DNA from 2 places in the Synechococcus sp. EJ6-Ellesmere genome. Region 2 is predicted to be linked to the other one. Evidence: predicted binding sites of a transcription regulator. Region 2 holds the regulator's gene; the other holds the start of a gene.
What was found. Region 2 encodes NtcA, which controls nitrogen genes in cyanobacteria. Its sites were predicted from a motif close to GTANCNNNNGNTAC; they were not measured.
Positions count from the first base shown of each region.

Region 1 (8,627 bases), on a different contig from region 2:
CTGCGTCGCCGGACGGTGCTCGCCTACGGCCTCGGTGACGCCGGCACCGGGCTGGCGGCGGCCCTGATCGGCTTCTATCTGTTCGTCTTCTACACCCAGATCGCCGGGCTCCCCCCCTGGCTGGCTGGCCTGGTGCTGATGGTGGGCCGGCTCTGGGACGCCATCAATGATCAGCTGCTGGGCTGGCTCAGCGACCGCACCCGCAGCCGCTTCGGGCCCCGCCTCCCCTGGATGGTCTGGAGCGCGGTACCCCTCGGGCTGAGCATGGCGCTGATGTGGTGGTTCCCCCCTGGTGGTGAACTGCTGCGCTTCGGCTGGTTCGTGCTGATCTCCGTGGTGTTCATGGCCGCCTACACGGGCGTGAACCTGCCCTTCTGCGCCCTGGCCACCGAGCTCAGCGAAGACACCCGGCTGCGCACCCGCCTCAACGCGGCCCGATTCACCGGCTCGATTCTCAGCAGCCTGCTGGGCCTGATGCTCGGCGCGCTGCTGGTGGGCTACGGCGCCCCGGGCTACCTGGCGATGGGGGTGGCCGCAGGAGCGGTGGTGGTCGTCGGCACCCTGCTGTCCGCCTGGGGGTTGGCGCCGGCCGCACGGGTGTGCCGCCGGCCCTCGGGGTCACCCGAGCCCATCACCGCCCAGCTGGGACGCATCCGGCGCAATGGCCGCTTCCTGCGGATGGTGGGCCTGTATCTCCTGCTCTGGGGAGCGCTGCAACTGATGCAGCCGGTGTCGTTGCTCTATCTCACCGAGGTGATGCATCTGCCCCAGGCCTGGAGCACCTGGATGCTGATCCCCTTCCAGCTGAGTGCCATGGCAGGGCTGGAGCTGTGGAGCCGGCTGGCGGCCCGACGGGGACGGCTGTTCGCCCTGCGCTGGGGGTGTGGCGTCTGGATCGCCATGGGGGGTCTGGCCATGGTGCTGGTGCCGCTGGATGCCGCCGCGGCCCCGCTGGCCCCTGGGGGCAACGGCCTGAAGTTCTCGCTGCTGGTGGGGGTGGTGATTCTGCTGGGCCTGGGGGCCGCCACCGCCTACCTGCTGCCCTGGTCGTTGCTGCCCGACGCGATCGACGCCGATCCGGAGCGGCCGGCCGGGCTGTTCACCGCCTGGATGGTGATGACCCAGAAGCTGGGCAGCGCCGTGTCGGTGTTTCTGCTGGGAAACCTGCTCAGCTGGAGCGGCTACGTGGCGGGGCTGGTCGGTGGCCAGCCCCATCCGGCCCTGGTGATGATCCGCCTCTGCATCGGCCTGATCCCGGCCGTGCTCGTGGTGCTGGGGCTTGTGGTGATGCGGCACTGGCCGCAGACGGACGGATCACAGCGGGCGTGAGGGCCCCTGAAGCGCTCCAGGTCTGACGGAGGGTCCCGAGGCCATGACGATCCCGTCCGAGGTGTCGAGCCAGGGATCCTCCTGGAACGGCCACACCCGGGGGAGAACCGGCACCGCCAGGCCCCGCTCGGCGCGGATCCGCGCCCAGATGCGGGTGAACCACCAGCGGGCCGCCTGGGTGGAGCCGCCCCGGTAACGGGCCACCAGCCCCTGATCGAGCCGGCCGCAGGCCATCTCCCCCTCCAGCCCGGTCCGATCGGCTCGGCAGAGCTCCAGAAGAGCTTCCGGCACCGGCGCCGGCGCCGCCCAGACCAGGCTGCCGAAGACGGGCATCCCCGCCAGCCCGTGGGGGGAGCGCAAGGTCTCTCCCGACAGCTCCAGTTGATCGACCACGCTCCAGCGCCCCTGCTGGCGAACCTCCAGGCGCGAGCGCCAGCAGCCCTCCCCCAGGGTTTCGGCATCGGCACTGCGGCCCAGGCGCACCACATCGGCCCCGAGCCAGCTGGCTCCCTCGGCCAGCTCCACCCGGCAGATCTGCTCAATCAGACCTCCTGCGAACACCACCACCTCCTGGGGCAGCCATTCCAGGTCCGCCCCCTCCAGCAGCTCGAAGCTCAGCCGCTGGCGGCTCCAGCTGCCCCGGGGCGCCAGGCGGGAGCGTCCCACGGACCCATACACCTTCTGGGCGGCGACGCTGGTGATCAGGGCACGGCTGTGGGGCCCGAGCTCAGCTCCAATGCTCAGCTCATCGCCCCCCACAAGACCACCGCCCGTGTGCAGCAGCGGCAGTTCGCAGCGGCCATCGGCGCGGGCGAAGGCCCGCTGGATCTTGAGGGGGGCCGTGGCACCGCCCTGGTGCTGGGTGCCGCGATCAGCCGGTCGCTGGAAGCGCAGGTGGGCCTCTGCGCACCAGGGCTTCGGGGGAGCGCTGAGCATGGGCAATTGCGCTCCTGAGAGTTCGGCAGTGTCCGGGGAATCCTGGCCCAGGCCGCCAGAGCTGATTTGGTAGCCATTGCCACAGGGATTGCCTCCCGGCCTGGGGAGGCTGGCGCCTTGTTCTGAGGCTGACGGCCCTGTGTCCAGGCCCCCGAGCTCGAGTCCACCCCAGGTCACACCGCCGCTGCAGCTCGAGTTGCGCGGCCAGGAGCAGGCGCCGGGTGCGCTCATGCCGGCGCTGAATCTGCCCTTGAGCGCCCAGGAGCGCACCAGCCTGCGCGGGCGGCGGCGCACCTCCTGCGGGCGCGAACTGCTGCTGCACCTGCCGCGAGGACCGGCCCTGGAGCCGGGCGAGCGGCTGATGCCGGCCGATCGCAGCGTGCTGGTGGTGGTGCAGCCAGCGCCTGAGCCGGTGCTGGTGGTGCGCAGCCCGGATTCCCTGGCGTTGCTGCAGGCCGCCTACCACCTGGGCAACCGCCATGTGTCGCTGGAGCTGCGCCCCCGGGAGCTGAGGCTGCTGGAGGACGGGGTGCTGGAGGAGCTGATACGGCAACGGGGGCTGTTGGTGGAGCACCGCCTGGAGCCGTTTCTGCCGGAGCCGGGTGCCTATGCCACAGCCAGTGAATCCCACAACCACTCCCACGCCCACAGTGGCGACCACAACCACGACGGCGACCAGGCGCGATGAGTGTCGCCGGACTGTATCTGCTGCAACTGGTGAGCCCCGCCTTGCCGGTGGGGGCGTTCAGCTACTCGGAGGGGCTGGAGGTGTTGGTGCAGAGGGGAACCATCACCACGGCGAGGGCTCTGCAGGACTGGCTCGAAGCCGAGCTCCGGCGCGGCAGCATCGGCATCGAGGCGGCGGCCCTGGGCCCTCTGCAGGAGGCCCTGCGCCAGCACCAGCTCATGGCTGCAGCGGGAGCCGAGAGCGAGGGGGCTCAGCGTGCCCGGGCAACGTTGATGGATCTCGACAGCTGGCTGCTGGTCCAGCGCGAAGCGCCTGAACTGCGGTCCCAGCAACGTCAGATGGGACGCTCCTTGCTGCAGCTGCTGGCGCAGCTGGGCTGGCCGCTGCAGCCTGCCGTCGAGCTGGCCTGGCCGGCGGCCTGGGCCTGGGCGGGGCTTTGCCTGGAGCTCCCACTGCCTGATCTGGTGGAGGCCTACCTCTATGGCTGGTGCGCCAACCAGATCAGTGCCGCCGTGCGCCTGGTGCCCCTTGGGCCCACCCAGGGACAACGGCTGCAGCTGGCCCTGGCACCGTTACTGGTGGAGCGGGGCCGCGAGCTGGCGCTCGCCGATCCCCGCGAGCAATGGACCGGCGGCATCGGCTCTGGCCTCTGCCAGCTCCACCACGCCGAGCTTTACTCCAGGCTGTTTCGCAGTTGACCCTCAAGGCGGCCCACCAGCATGAGCAAACTGCGCGTTGGAGTGGCGGGACCCGTGGGCTCCGGCAAAACGGCCCTCGTTGAAGCCCTCTGCCGGCGGCTGCGCCAGGAGCTGGAGCTGGCGGTAGTGACCAATGACATCTACACCCAGGAAGACGCCCAGTTCCTGACCCGCGCCGGCGCTCTGGAGCCCGAGCGCATCCGCGGGGTGGAAACGGGAGGTTGCCCCCACACCGCCATCCGGGAAGACTGCTCGATCAACCGCGCCGCGGTGGAGGAACTGGAGAACCAGTTCCCTGATCTCGATCTGGTGCTGGTGGAGAGCGGCGGTGACAATCTCGCGGCCAGCTTCAGTCCGGAGCTGGTGGATCTGTGCATCTATGTGATCGACGTGGCCGCCGGGGACAAGATCCCCAGGAAGGGGGGGCCGGGCATCACCCGCTCCGACCTGCTGGTGATCAACAAGATCGATCTGGCAGCGATGGTGGGCGCCGATCTGAGCGTGATGCAACGAGACACTGAACTGATGCGACCGGGCCGCCCCTGGTGCTTCACCAACCTTCGCAGCGGAGAAGGCCTGGAGCGTGTCGAATCCTTTCTGCGTGAACAGTTACCCAGCCCAAGGGCCTGAGTCAGGGACCTGGCTTCACCAGCAAATCCACACACCCTGAGCCAGCACAGAGGTTTCGTGCGATCGGATACATAGCGCCCTGGGCGATCTCCGTAAGTTCCGAGCTGCCGTCAGCATCGCGGCATACCCTCACCTTGACAAAGCACCAATGGTTCAGAATCTCTCTCGGCGGCTGTTTGCTGGACTTGCTGCTTCCGCCGTCAGCATCACTCTGGTGTCCTGCGGTGGCGGTGGCGGTGACGGTGGAGACTCCGCTGGCAACTTCGACGGCGAGGTCAAAGTTGGCATCCTCCACTCCCTGAGTGGCACCATGGCCATCTCGGAAACGACCCTGAAAGAGGTCGAAGAGATGGCGATCAAGGAGATCAACGACGCCGGCGGCGTCAAGGTTGACGGCAAATCGTACAAAATCGTCGCTGTTGCCGAAGATGGTGCCTCCGATTGGCCCACCTTCGCCGAGAAATCGCAGAAGCTGATCGACTCCGACAAGGTGGCCGTAGTGTTCGGAGGCTGGACCTCCGCCAGCCGCAAAGCCATGCTGCCGGTGTATGAGGCCAAGAACCATATGCTCTTCTACCCGATTCAATATGAAGGGCAGGAGTGCTCCAGGAACATCTTCTACACGGGCGCCGTTCCCAACCAGCAGGCTGAACCAGCCGTTGACTGGCTGATGAAGACCTACGGCGATAAGCTGGGCAAAAAGGTCTACCTGGTTGGCTCAGACTACGTCTATCCTCGGACCGCCAACACCATCATCAAGGAGCAGATGAAGGCTCTTGGCGGTGAAACCGTTGGCGAAGACTACATCCCTCTCGGCAACACCGAGGTAGCCCCGATCATCGCCAAGATCAAGAAGGCGTTCCCGGATGGCGGCATCATCATCAACACCTTGAACGGCGACTCCAACGTTGCCCTCTTCAAGCAATTCAAGGCCGCCGGCATTGACCCGGCAAAATACCCGATCATGTCCTTCTCGATTGCTGAGGAGGAGATCCGTCAGATCGGCCCTGAGTACACCACTGGCACCTATGCCACCTGGAACTTCTTCATGAGCCTGGACACCCCGGCCTCGAAGAAGTTCACCTCCGACTTCCAGGCGATGTATGGCGCCGATCGGGTCACCGGTGACCCAGCTGAATCGGCCTACAACATGGTGTACCTCTGGAAGAACGCTGTTGAGAAGGCCGGTACCTTCGAAGATCTCGACAAGGTCCGCAAGACCATGATCGGCATCAAATTCGATGCGCCCCAGGGCGAGATCGAAATGTTCCCCAATCACCACACCTCCGAGCGGGTGCTGATCGGTGAAGCCGAAGCCAACGGTCAGTTCAAGATCCTCGAGGACAGCAAGACGGCCATTCCGCCCATCCCCTGGAACCAGTTCGTGCCCGAAACCAAGGGTTTCACCTGCGACTGGACTCAGGATCGTCCTGATGCAGGCAAGTTCAAGATGTGATCAGGGCCATCCCCGGGAGGCGATGAAGAATCGGTGGTTCCTCCAGGAACCACCGCCCGCCATCCAGATCGATACACCACCACCCCGTTCGACCTGGTCCAGCATCGCTGACGCGATTCTGGACCTAACTTTCAACATTCATTCCGTTGGAACTTTTCTTTTCTCAGATCCTCGATGGCCTCAGCATCGGATCGGTTCTGCTGCTTGCAGCTACCGGTCTGGCCATCGTTTTTGGCTTGATGGGGGTCATCAACCTCGCCCATGGTGAGTTCATGATGCTGGGCGCCTATGTCACCTACGTGGTGCAGTCGGCGTTCAAACCCATGGGTGGTGTGATCTTCGAGCTGTATTTCCCGGTCTCTCTGGTGCTTGCCTTCATCGTCACGGGATTGATTGGAGTGCTGCTGGAGAGAACGCTGATCCGACAGCTTTACGGCAGACCCCTGGAAACACTGCTCGCCACTTGGGGAGTCAGCCTGATTCTCATCCAGCTGATTCGAAGTGTCTCAACGGCCATGATGCTTGGCATCATTGTGGGTGTAGCTTCCGGGGTCTTACTTTCTAAGTTACTGCGCGCGAAGTTCTCACAGAAGCCTTTCTTCACCTATCTCAATGGACTGGGCTGGGCTCTCTCCATCCTCATCGGTCTGATTGCCGTGAATCTCTTCGATCAGTTCCGGCCACTCTCCAAGCCTTGGTTCGGTCCCCGCAACATCGATGTGACGGCACCGAAATGGCTGCAGGGTAGCTGGGGGATGATCGGCACCATCGAACTGCCCGGTCTGAGGATCTTCATCATCCTGCTGTCGGCCCTTTTGCTTCTGGCCACCTACTGGTTCCTGAATAAAAGCGTCTGGGGTCTGCGGATCCGCGCAGTCACCCAGAACCGTCAGATGAGCAACTGTCTCGGTATTCCAACCGATCGCGTGGACAGCATCACCTTCGGTATCGGATCCGGACTGGCCGGTGTGGCTGGGTGCGCCATCACTCTGCTGGGATCGGTGGGCCCCAACCTTGGAGCCGCGTATATCGTGTCCTGCTTCATGGTGATCGTGCTGGGCGGGGTGGGCAACCTGCTCGGCACCGTGATCGCGGCGATTCTGCTCGGGATCATTCAATCGGTGATCGGCTCCGGCACCTTGCTCACCATCTTCCCGGATATGCCGGCGGCCGCCCGAGGGGTCACTGAATTCTTCGCGACCACGAGCATGTCGCTGGTCCTCGTCTTCATCTTCATCATCGTCTTCCTCCAGTTCCGTCCCAACGGCATGTTCCCTCAGAAGGGTCGCTCGGTCGATGCCTGACCCGATCATCCCCACCCGCTGCAGATTCCCGTTCCATCTCCCCACGAGGAGGCCTCTACCTTGAAACTCTTCAAAAGACTTGTCCCCTGGATTCTGCTGGCGGTTGCCCTGTTCATCCTGCCGGCGGCGCTCGACGATTTTCGGCTCAACCTCTTCGGTCGCTATTTCGCGCTCGCCATTACCGCTCTGGCGATCGATCTGATCTGGGGATACACCGGTCTGCTGAGCCTGGGTCAGGGGATCTTCTTCTCGTTGGGTGGCTACGCGGTGGCCATGTACCTGATGCTCAATACCAAGAGCCTGGCTGGCGGTAATGGCATCCCCAAATTTTTCGAGAACTACGGCGTCGCTGAGCTGCCCTTTTTCTGGAAGCCCTTCTGGTCACCTGTATTCACGCTGATCGCCATCTGGGTGATCCCAGCCGTGGTGGCTGGTGTGGTGGGTTGGTTGATCTTTAGAAACCGGATCAAAGGAGTGTATTTCTCCATCATCACCCAAGCCGCGTTGATGGTGTTCTTCCACTTCTTCAACGGCCAGCAGAAGCTTTTCGACGGCACCAACGGCCTCAAAACCAGCACCTCGCAGCTGTTCGGCCAACTGGTGGGTTCCCCTGACATGCAGGTGTGGTTCTACCGCCTCACGGTGATCCTGCTCCCCCTGGCTTTTCTGATCTGCCGGTACTTCACCAGCGGGCGCTTCGGTGATGCCCTGATCGCCATCCGTGATGATGAGACAAGATTTCGTTTTGCCGGTTTCAATCCGGTCCCGTTCAAGACCATCGTCTTCCTGGTGGCGGGAGCCCTGTGCGGAATCTCCGGCGCGCTCTACACCGTGCAGTCCGGCATCGTTTCGCCCCAGTACATGTCGATCTCCTTCTCGATCGAGATGGTGATCTGGGTGGCCGTGGGCGGCCGGGGGACTCTGGTGGGTCCCATCATCGGCGCCACGGTGGTCAACTACCTGCGCAGCCTGGTAAGCGAGGCCCTGCCAGAGGCCTGGCTCTTCGTCCAGGGTGCCCTGTTCATCTTCGTGGTTGTGCTCATGCCCGATGGCATTTATGGCTGGGTTGTCAACGGCGGATTCAGGAGTCTGCTGGCCGCCTTCGGCATCGCCAAGAAGGCAAAAACCTATCCCCGGATCGATGAGGAGGCTCTCCCCGTGGACTAGTCAGTCCGACAATACTGCCAGGTTTTTCTTCGTGACTGCTTTCTCGAATACGCTCCTTTCCGATGTCCATGTCAGAACCTCTACTTGAGCTCAATGACGTCAGCGTGAGTTTCGATGGCTTCTATGCCCTCACCGATCTCAGCCTGAAGTTATATAAGGGTGAGTTGAAGTCGATCATCGGGCCCAACGGTGCCGGCAAGACAACATTTCTGGATGTGATCACCGGCAAGGTTCGACCCACCAAGGGCTCGGTGACCTTCAAGGGACAATCGCTTCTCGGTGTTTCGGAGCAGAAGATCTCTCGTCAGGGGATCGGCCGCAAGTTCCAGACCCCGAGGGTCTTCGAGAACCTCAGCGTGCTTCGCAATCTCGAGCTGGCCGCCTCCCCGTTGAAAAACGCCTTCAGCCTGCTGGGGTCG
Region 1 covers NZ_JAGQBY010000008.1:9,685-18,311, forward strand. Annotated here, with positions in the region: gene KBY78_RS01540 (MFS transporter) at 1-1,329, shown strand, start outside; gene KBY78_RS01545 (urease accessory protein UreD) at 1,315-2,265, opposite strand; gene ureE (urease accessory protein UreE) at 2,405-2,953, shown strand; gene KBY78_RS01555 (urease accessory protein UreF) at 2,950-3,651, shown strand; gene ureG (urease accessory protein UreG) at 3,673-4,281, shown strand; gene urtA (urea ABC transporter substrate-binding protein) at 4,430-5,737, shown strand; gene KBY78_RS01570 (urea ABC transporter permease subunit UrtB) at 5,884-7,041, shown strand; gene urtC (urea ABC transporter permease subunit UrtC) at 7,102-8,208, shown strand; gene urtD (urea ABC transporter ATP-binding protein UrtD) at 8,277-8,627, shown strand, end outside.
Region 1: the regulator NtcA is predicted to act here: its motif matches at 2,335-2,348, upstream of KBY78_RS01545 (urease accessory protein UreD).

Region 2 (8,627 bases):
TGTCAGCTTCATCCGACGCTGGGGGTATGAGCGGGCCGGTCCCCGCCTGAACAGCTTTCAGCCCTCCCCTGTCTGACGCTGGATTCGCCCCGACGCCCCGTGCCCTGATCCCTTGAGCCGCCTGCCCGCCACCACCGCCCAGTTGCGGGTGCTGCATCAGAGCTTCAGTCATCAGCTGCTGGAGGGCGAGGTGGCCGCCGGCGGCTTCCACTGGACCTTCCGCTGGGCGTTCGGCCGGGGCGAGCTGACGGTGGAGCCCTCCCTGGGTCGCGCTCTGATCCAGGATGCCCTGCTGCGCTTTCTGCTCCAGGTTGATTATCAGCTCGAGCCCGGCGGCGACTATGCTTTCACTGTGCGGGCCAAGTTCTAGGGCCGTTTCAGCGTGCCCCCCGGCGGCGCCGCTGCCAGGGGATGACCCAGCAGCCGCTCCAGCAGCAGCTGGGCCACCACGTCATCCCAGTCGCGGGGTGGCTGTCGCAGGCCCTGGGGCAACAGCCGGCGCCAGCCGCGGGTGGGGTTGAGCTCAAAGAAGCGCGCCCTCGCGGCCAGGGTTGACCCGTGCTCCTCCACCAGCAGCACGGGGGCCAGTGGCTCCAACCGTCGCAGCCAGCTGGCGCTGCCAGTGCCATTGCCGAGGATCACCGCCTGCACCTCCCCTTGCAGCAGCCAGCCTTCCAGGCGGCCCCAGGCCTGCTCAGGAGGGATCACCAGGGCTTCGAGCAGCTGCTGCCGGCCTCGGTCGGTGCGCACCAGGCCGCATTTGCTGCGCCCCGGGTCGAGCCCGGCCAGGGCACCCTGGCTCGGCAGATCCGGTGTGGCTGGGCGCGTCATGGCTGCCCCCGTCCAGGACCCTGCCGCTCCAGCCGTGTCTCGCTTGGGGCCTCGCTCAGGCGCAGATCGATCACCAGCGGGTCAGGGGTTTCGGCGTCGCGGACCGCCACGGCCTCGAGGGCCACGGTCTGCCCAGGGGGGCGCTCGCTCAGTTCCCGCCCCAGCCTGTTGAAGGTGGCATCATCGAATTGAACACCGTCGGCGATTGAGCCCTGCCGGTGGGCCTTGGTAAAGGAGGCCGCCAGCAGCAGGTTGAGGGGGTTGCCCACCTGCTCGCTGGAGCGTTCATTGCCCTCCAGCACCGTGGAGGCCATCAGATCACCCCGCCGCAGCACCTGGCGGTTAGGTCTGAGGTCGGGGAAGCCCAACACCTGGTCCTCGCCGCGGAGCACGTTGGCGGCCGAGCGGATGCTCACCACCCAGGGCCCACCCCGGGAGATGCGGGATTCAAGGGTGGCGATGTCCTGGCGGGGCACCAGCAGGATCTGGCGGTTGGGGGTTTCTGCGGGCAGCACCCGCTGGAAGGCATTGAGATTGGCCTGACGCAGCAGCGCCACGACCGCTGCGTTGGCTTCGGTTGCGTTGCGGGGGCTCACCTTGGCGCTGGCGAGGGGTTGTCCGCTGCTGATCACCACATCGCCGCGGCGCAGAGCGATCAGTTTCTCCTCCAGTCCCTTGAGTTCGGTTTCGCCGGCCGTGATCAGTCCTCGCACCAGGGCCAGTTCCGTTTCGGTTTTGCTGATCTCCTGGTCCCTGGCGCGGATGTCCCTGTTGAGGCGGTCTCGCTGGGCCAGCAGTTGCATTCGCTGAGCCTGCAGGGGCTTGAGTTCGCCGCGTAACTGACGCGCCTGGATCTCGGCGGCGGTGAGCTGCCGCCGGGTCTGCTCCCGGTCGCGGCGTGCCCGCTGCAGGGCTGCTTCCACCCGGGCCTGCTCCTGGCGGCTGAGGCGCAGGTTCTGCTCACTGCGGCGCAAGGTGGTGCGGCTCTCGAGCAGCCTTGCCTGAAGGGCGTCGAGTTCGAACAGTCCAACGCGCAAGCGTTCGCTCACTGCCAGCATCAGCCCAAGGGAGACGGCGCTGATCAGGCTGCCCGTGAGCACCGTGATCAGCACGGCCGTCTTGCGCGGCCGCAGGTTGAACAGACTGAGCCTGGCCTTGCCCACCCGGCTGCCCAGCCGATCCCCCAGGGTGGCCAACACCCCCCCGAGGGCCAGGAGGGCCAGAATCAGCAGCCAGCCGGACACAGCGCCGTGCGTGAAGGTCCAGTATCAGCCGCGGCCGCAACCGGATTCAGCTGAAGCGCTTGGCCAGAGCGACCGGATCGAAGACCGTGATCTTCTTGCGATCGATCTGCACCAGTCCTGCCTGGCGCAGATCGCCCAGCAGGCGAGTGATCGTCACCCGGGTGGAGCCGATTGCCTCGGCGATCGCCTGGTGGGAGAGCCGCAGGTCGATCGTGATGCCTTCGCTGCCGGGAACGCCGAAATCACGGCAGAGCACCAGCAGAAAACTCACCAACCTTGACGACATGTCCCGGTGGGTGAGTGTTTCGATCATCGTTTCGGTCTGCAGGATCCGCGAGGAGAGGCCCTGAAGGAGCAGCAGCCCCACGCTGGAGTCCTGCTCGATGGCTCGCCGCACCGAGCCCGCTGGGGCCGCCACCAGCTCGACCCGGGTGAAGGCCACCGCGTGATAGAAGCGGTCGGATCGCTGACCTGTGAGCAACGAGAGCACCCCGAACAGGCTGTTCTCCCGCAGCAGGGCCACGGTGATCTCCTCACCCGATTCGTACACCCGCGAGAGCCGCACGGCTCCACGGCGGAGCAGATAGACCCGCTCAGCCGGATCACCGGGGAAAAATATTGTCTTACCCCGCTCGACGGTTTCGATCACGCAGCCACTCAGGCCGCGCATCACATCAAGGAGCGTGCTCGCTCCGTTGGCGGCAGCGGCCAGGCCAATGGGAGCCGGTGTCGATGGGCCGCCGGTGCGACTGAATCCGCGCATCGCGCCAACCATGTTTCGGCGGAGCAGGTGTGAGATTGACGCTAAGGATCGCCCATGGCGAGCCCTGTAGTCACCGACACTAATGAATTGCATCCACACAGGCCCGGCTGGACCTCGCCCACAGGTGCAGTACGGATGTTCGCGCTAGGGATGGTGGCTGAGCCTTGCTGGCGGCCCGGACCCCGCTACATTCGGGTTCGCGCTTCCCATGGGGTGTTGATGACGGCCAGCCTGCGCAACGCCTCCGCCGAGTCGCGTCATCCCGTTCGCGCCGTTGGGTCTTCCCGGCCGGTGCCGCCCCGCGCCCGGCCGGTGCTCGCTAGGCCTGAAGGTCTGCTGCAGGTCCACACCGCCTCGTTCCGCGGCAGTTTCGGCGGGGTGTTCAGCCAGGCCCTGCGCAGCGCGGGGCTGGGCAGCCGGGTGCTGATCAGCCAGTTTCTCAAGGGTGGGGTCGACCAGGGGCCCGAGCACAGCCTCAGGCTCTGTGGCCGGTTGCAGTGGTTGCGCCCCGCCGTGCCCTCCTGTCTCACCCAGCCTGCCGCCCTGGAGACCGAACCCGTGCATGCCGCTGTGCAGGAGGTGTGGGCCTTCAGTCGCGACCAGTTGCTGGGGGCCGCCGTGGAGCTGATGGTGCTCGACGAACTGGGGCTGGCGATCGAGCTGGGTTTTCTCGCCGCTGAGGAGGTGATCAGCACCCTGGAGCAACGGCCGGCCCACCTGGATGTGATCCTCACGGGTCCGTCCATCCCCCTGGAGCTGCTGGCCATGGCCGATCAGGTCACCCAGCTGCGGCGGGGAGGTGCCCCATGCTGAAGAACGACCGCTGGATCAACGCTCTGGCAGCGGAAGGGATGATTCAGCCCTTTCAGCCCACCCTGGTGCGGCATCTGGAGCCTCAGACCGCCTCCCGGCCGGTGCTGAGCTTCGGCTGCTCCTCCTACGGCTACGACCTGCGCCTCTCGCCGCGGGAATTCCTGATCTTCCGCCACGTGCCTGGCACGGTGATGAACCCGAAGCGGTTCAATCCCGACAACCTGGAGCCTGCCCCTCTCCATCACGACGACGATGGTGAGTTCTTCATCCTGCCGGCCCATTCCTATGGTCTCGGCGTGGCCCTGGAGAAACTGAAGGTACCCCCCACGATCACCGTGATCTGCCTGGGCAAGAGCACCTATGCCCGGCTGGGCATCATTGTGAACACCACCCCGGCGGAGGCCGGCTGGGAGGGTCATCTCACCCTCGAATTCAGCAATTCTTCCGGTGCCGACTGCCGGATCTACGCCAATGAGGGCATCACCCAGTTGCTGTTCTTCGAAGGGGATCCCTGCGACACCACCTACCAGGATCGTGCTGGCAAGTATCAGCATCAGCCGGAGCGCGTGACCCTGGCCAAGGTCTGACTCAGGGCAGCCCCATCGCCCGGCGCACCTGGCCGATGCAGGGCAGCCCGCTCGGGCAGAGGCGAATCACCCGGCCATTCACCACGAAGAGGGTTTCGGCGCCCGGTTCGCCTGGGCCGCTTCTCACCACTGAACCCGGAGCCTCCGCTGAGGAGGTCCCGTCAGTCGACGGGCCTGCGAAGGAATCGCCGCTGCTGCCGGCGCCAAGGCCCTGGATTCTTCCCTCAACCGATCGCAGCAGGTTGGTGTAGCCCGGAGCGGAGGCGCCCTGCAGGGTTCCCTGGATCGCCGCCGCCCCCGCCGCGTCGATCAGCGTCTGGCCGCGGGCCGCAGGTGCGATTAGCCACAGAAGCAGCAGCAGGTGAAGCGGCGGCATGGCATGGCTTGCTGAGGGGCTTCCAGGCACAGGTTGGGTCAGGGGGCCAGGCGCGCTTTGTGCAGGCGGGCGCGGCTGTACCAGGCGGCGATCTCTGGAGCCCACGACTCCAGATGGGGCCACATCAGATCACAGAGCTGGCGGATCTCCAGCTGCGCATCCAGCTTGGCGCGCAAGTCGAGAAAATGCAGGAAAGCCCGCAGACTGAAGCTCACCACGAAGTGCTGGCGGTAATCGAAGGGGAGGATGCCGCGAGCATGTTCCTCGGCGAAGCCGGCGGCCAGCAGATCGCGATAGCGCTCGGCAGCCTTGCGGCAAAGCTCCAGATCCAGAGCGCGCTGGACCCCGTCGTAGCGGTACTTCTTGCCCTGGCGGTCGCTGTAATCGCCGATCGGGCGCAGATAGAACACCTCCTCGAGATCAAGGCTCCGATCGGCGGCCTTGCAGATGCGATCGCCGGTGTAGCGCATGGATTGCACATCGAAACTCACGCCCACCCGGTGGGTGCGGGCCTGCTGCATCACGGAGTGGGGAAACCAGCCCACGTTGAGCACGATCTGGGCATGCTCCAGAGGGCCGTAGTGACCGCGCTCACCGGAGAGCAGGCGCTTCACGCAGATTTCACCCGCCGTGCGTTCATCGGGCCATTCGGCGCGGTCAGCTGCGACGAACCCCTCGCTGTAGTCCTGATGCATCGCTGCATAGACGCACTGCTGGGGGTTGGGGGTGGCGGCGATCAGCTCGACCCGGAAACGGTCCATGGGGCAGCAGGGCAGGTGAAAGGTGGCGGTGGATCAGCTGTGGCTGCGGGGGCCGGCCTGGGCTGGTGTGGTCTGGCCCGTGCCCTGCGCCTCGCCGCCGGTCAGGGGGGAGAGGCTGCCGACGCCAGCCAGCAGGGGCAGGGGGGTCTCCTCGATCAGAGCGGTCATGATCGAGGCCAGTTCGGGGCGGCTGCGGGCCCCAAGGGAGCGCCCGATCGCGTGGCCGCCGCGGTCGAAGAGCTCCAGCTGGGGGATGCCGTTCACTGCGTAGCGATCGATTTCCGGGCTCCAACGCGGATTGTCCACATTCAGCAGAACCACGTTGAGCTCGCCGCGGTGCTCGCTTTCGAGGGCCGCCATCGCCGGGGCCATCGAGCGGCAGGCTTCACACCAGTCGGCATAGAACTCCACGATCGTGGGCCGACCGCTGGCGAGGGCCAGCGGCAACTCCGGCGAACGCCGGGCCAGCTGCTCCAGCGGCGCCTGGGGCTGCAGGCCCCCGCGCAACCCGAAGAGCAGCAGCGCCAGGGCGGCGGCGATGGCGGCCAGCACCATCCGCTCGCGCCGCCCCAGGGGGGGGCTGGCTTCAGCTGCGGGGTCGGGCAGGATCATCGTGGCGCGCAGGGAGCCTGAACCGAGGCACTCTGGCAGTTCTGGCGGGACTGCCGGGATCCGGGGCCAGGACGCCAGTTTGAAAAGGCTCGATAGCATTGGCTTCCTCTCCTGGCTGCGGTGAAGCGTCGCCTCACCATTCACTTCCCGCGCGAAACGGTGCATCACCCGATCACCTACCGGCTCGCCGTGGATTTCGACATCGCCGCCAAGATCCTGCGGGCTCAGATCGCGCCCAACCAGAGCGGCACCATGGTGGTGGAGCTCTCGGGCGACATCGACGAGCTCGATGCCGCCGAGCAGTGGCTGGAGGATCTGGGCCTGGGTCTCGATCGCGCTCCCGGTGAGATCCGCATCGACCGCAGCCGCTGCGTCGATTGCGGTATCTGCGCCAGCGTCTGCCCCAGTGGTGCCCTCCGCAGCCGCCCGCCGGCCTGGCGGCTGGAGTTCAGGGCCCAGCACTGCCTGGTCTGTGAGCAGTGCATCCCCAGCTGTCCCGTGGACGCCATCGATCTGGTGCTGGAGGCCCGATGAGCAGCGTGATCGGCGGCATCCTGCGCCTGGCCCTGCTGCCCCTGCGGGCGCCGTTCCTGCTGCTGCTCCTGCTGGTGAGCATCTATCTGGGTGTCCACTGGGTCGTGAACGCTCCAGCCCAGGGCCTGGTGAATACCGAACAGGATCCGGTCCACGGTCTGTACTGGACGGTGGAATGTCTGCAGGCGATGTTGGTGGTGGTGGTGGCCTCGGTCCCCGATCTGCTCCTGCGTCAGCTCTCGGTGCTGATGGCCGCCAGCCGGGTGATCACCCTGATCGTCAGCCTGCTGCTGGTCACTGTCGGTGGCCTCTACCTGCTGCACCTCAGTGCCCTCGCCGATGTGGTGATTCTGGCCACAGCTGTGTTGCTCGCCCGTCTCGATCTCACCCGGATCCGGGTGGTGCCGTCACCCCTGTTCACGGCCTTCTCGCTCTCGGGCTATGTGATGCTCGGCGTCTGGATCGGCCGGGAGTTGCAGCTGGGGGGGCTGATGGGAGCCGCGACAGGGACCTGAAATCCCTTCAGCAGGCTTGCCTGGGCTTGTCCTGGTATCCCCAGAGATTACCGAGCACCTTCTTCACGTAGAGCCGGGTTTCCGGATAGGGAATCGCCTCAACCCAGAGCTCGGGGTCGCTCTCAAGCCTGGCGTCGCGCCAGCCGGCCACCGCGCCCGGACCAGCGTTGTAGCTGGCGATCGCCAGGAAGGGATCGCCCTTCCAGAGGCTGAGCAGCTGGCTGAGGTACCTCGCCCCCAGCTCGGCATTGAAGGCGGGCTCACGCAGCTGATCGCCGCTGACTGTTCCCCCCGCCAGCTCCGCCGCCGTCTCTGGCATCAGTTGCAGGAGGCCGATGGCCCCCGCCACCGATCCCACTCCGGGGGTGAAGCGTGATTCCTGCCTGGCCACAGCCAGCAGCAGGGTGGGATCCAGCCCATGGCGGGCCGCGGCGACACTGAAGGCCTCACTTTGGCGCACCGGCAGCAAGGCCCGCTGCAGGGGCAGGGTGGTTGGGCAGTTGCCTCCGGCCCAGCGCAGGCTCGCCTCATCAAGCTGGCCGAGGCCGGTCCAGTCGTCGCCGACCCCCTGCCGCAGCCGCCCCTCCAGGGTCAGCTCCTGGGGGGAGCTGGGGGTGGCCGACGGGCGCTCCTGCCGCCAGTGCTCCCAGGCCTCCAGGTTGAGTCCCAGTCGCCAGAGCTGGTCGAGGGGAGGCTGACCGCTCTCCAGGGGGCGCCAGGGCTCGGCCGGCAGAGCAATGGGGCCGCTGGCGGTCAGCCGCAGCTCGGGCCGTTCGCCCAGCTGGACCCGGCTGCGCCAGGCGTAGTAGCTCCAGGGCCAGCGCTGGAGCACCGCCTGCCAGCTGCGGCGGGCGGCAGGCTGCTGCCCCAGCTGCTGCTGGGCCATGCCCAGCCCGAACAGTTGGCGTACCGCCCGGACCGGAGGCAGGCTGTCGGGCGCCAGGGCCTGCACCAGCGCCAGAGCCTCACCCGCCTTTCCCTTGAGCAGCGCGGAGCGGGCCAGGTCCCACTGCAGGTCCCAGCTGGCGGGATCCCCGGGCCAGCGCTGCAGCAGCGGCTGCCAGTCGCCACCGCCATCCCGCACCAGGCGTGCCTGCACCGGCGCGCTCAGGCGCAGGGGCTCCGGCAGCTGGCGCAACTGGGCTGGGGTGACTGTGGGGGCGGGGGTCTGGGCCAGCACACGCACGGCCTCGAGGGCCTCGGGCCGTTGGCTGTCGCCCTGGCTCAGGGCCAGCAGGCGCGCCACTCCGGCTTTGGTCTCGGCGGGGCCTCCCCGCAGCAGAGCGCGGCCGATCTCCAGCTCCTGGCTGGGCTCGGCCCGCCCAGATCCCAGGCAGCTCAGGGCCCTGCTGCCATCCCCGAGCCTGGCCAGCCCCACCGCCAGCGTGCCTCGCTGGGCAGTGCTCAGTGGCACGGCCGGCCGGGCACAGATCTGGCGCAGGCGCACGCCCGCGCCAGGCCAGCGCGGACCCCAGCGGGCGAGATGCAGGGCCCCCTGCTGGCGCTGGACGGGCTGGGGCCCCAGCTCCAGGGCGGCGGCCAGGGCGGCGGGGTGGGCCGGGAACCGGCGCAGAAGCTCCATGCGCTGGGA
Region 2 covers NZ_JAGQBY010000023.1:12,562-21,188, forward strand. Annotated here, with positions in the region: gene pth (aminoacyl-tRNA hydrolase) at 1-76, shown strand, start outside; gene KBY78_RS04090 (DUF3146 family protein) at 113-370, shown strand; gene KBY78_RS04095 (resolvase) at 367-831, opposite strand; gene KBY78_RS04100 (DUF3084 domain-containing protein) at 828-2,075, opposite strand; gene ntcA (global nitrogen regulator NtcA) at 2,122-2,850, opposite strand; gene KBY78_RS04110 (cob(I)yrinic acid a,c-diamide adenosyltransferase) at 3,058-3,651, shown strand; gene dcd (dCTP deaminase) at 3,645-4,238, shown strand; gene KBY78_RS04120 (hypothetical protein) at 4,240-4,614, opposite strand; gene thyX (FAD-dependent thymidylate synthase) at 4,653-5,375, opposite strand; gene KBY78_RS04130 (thioredoxin domain-containing protein) at 5,409-5,987, opposite strand; gene KBY78_RS04135 (NIL domain-containing protein) at 6,108-6,521, shown strand; gene KBY78_RS04140 (hypothetical protein) at 6,518-7,036, shown strand; gene KBY78_RS16260 (transglycosylase SLT domain-containing protein) at 7,044-8,627, opposite strand, start outside.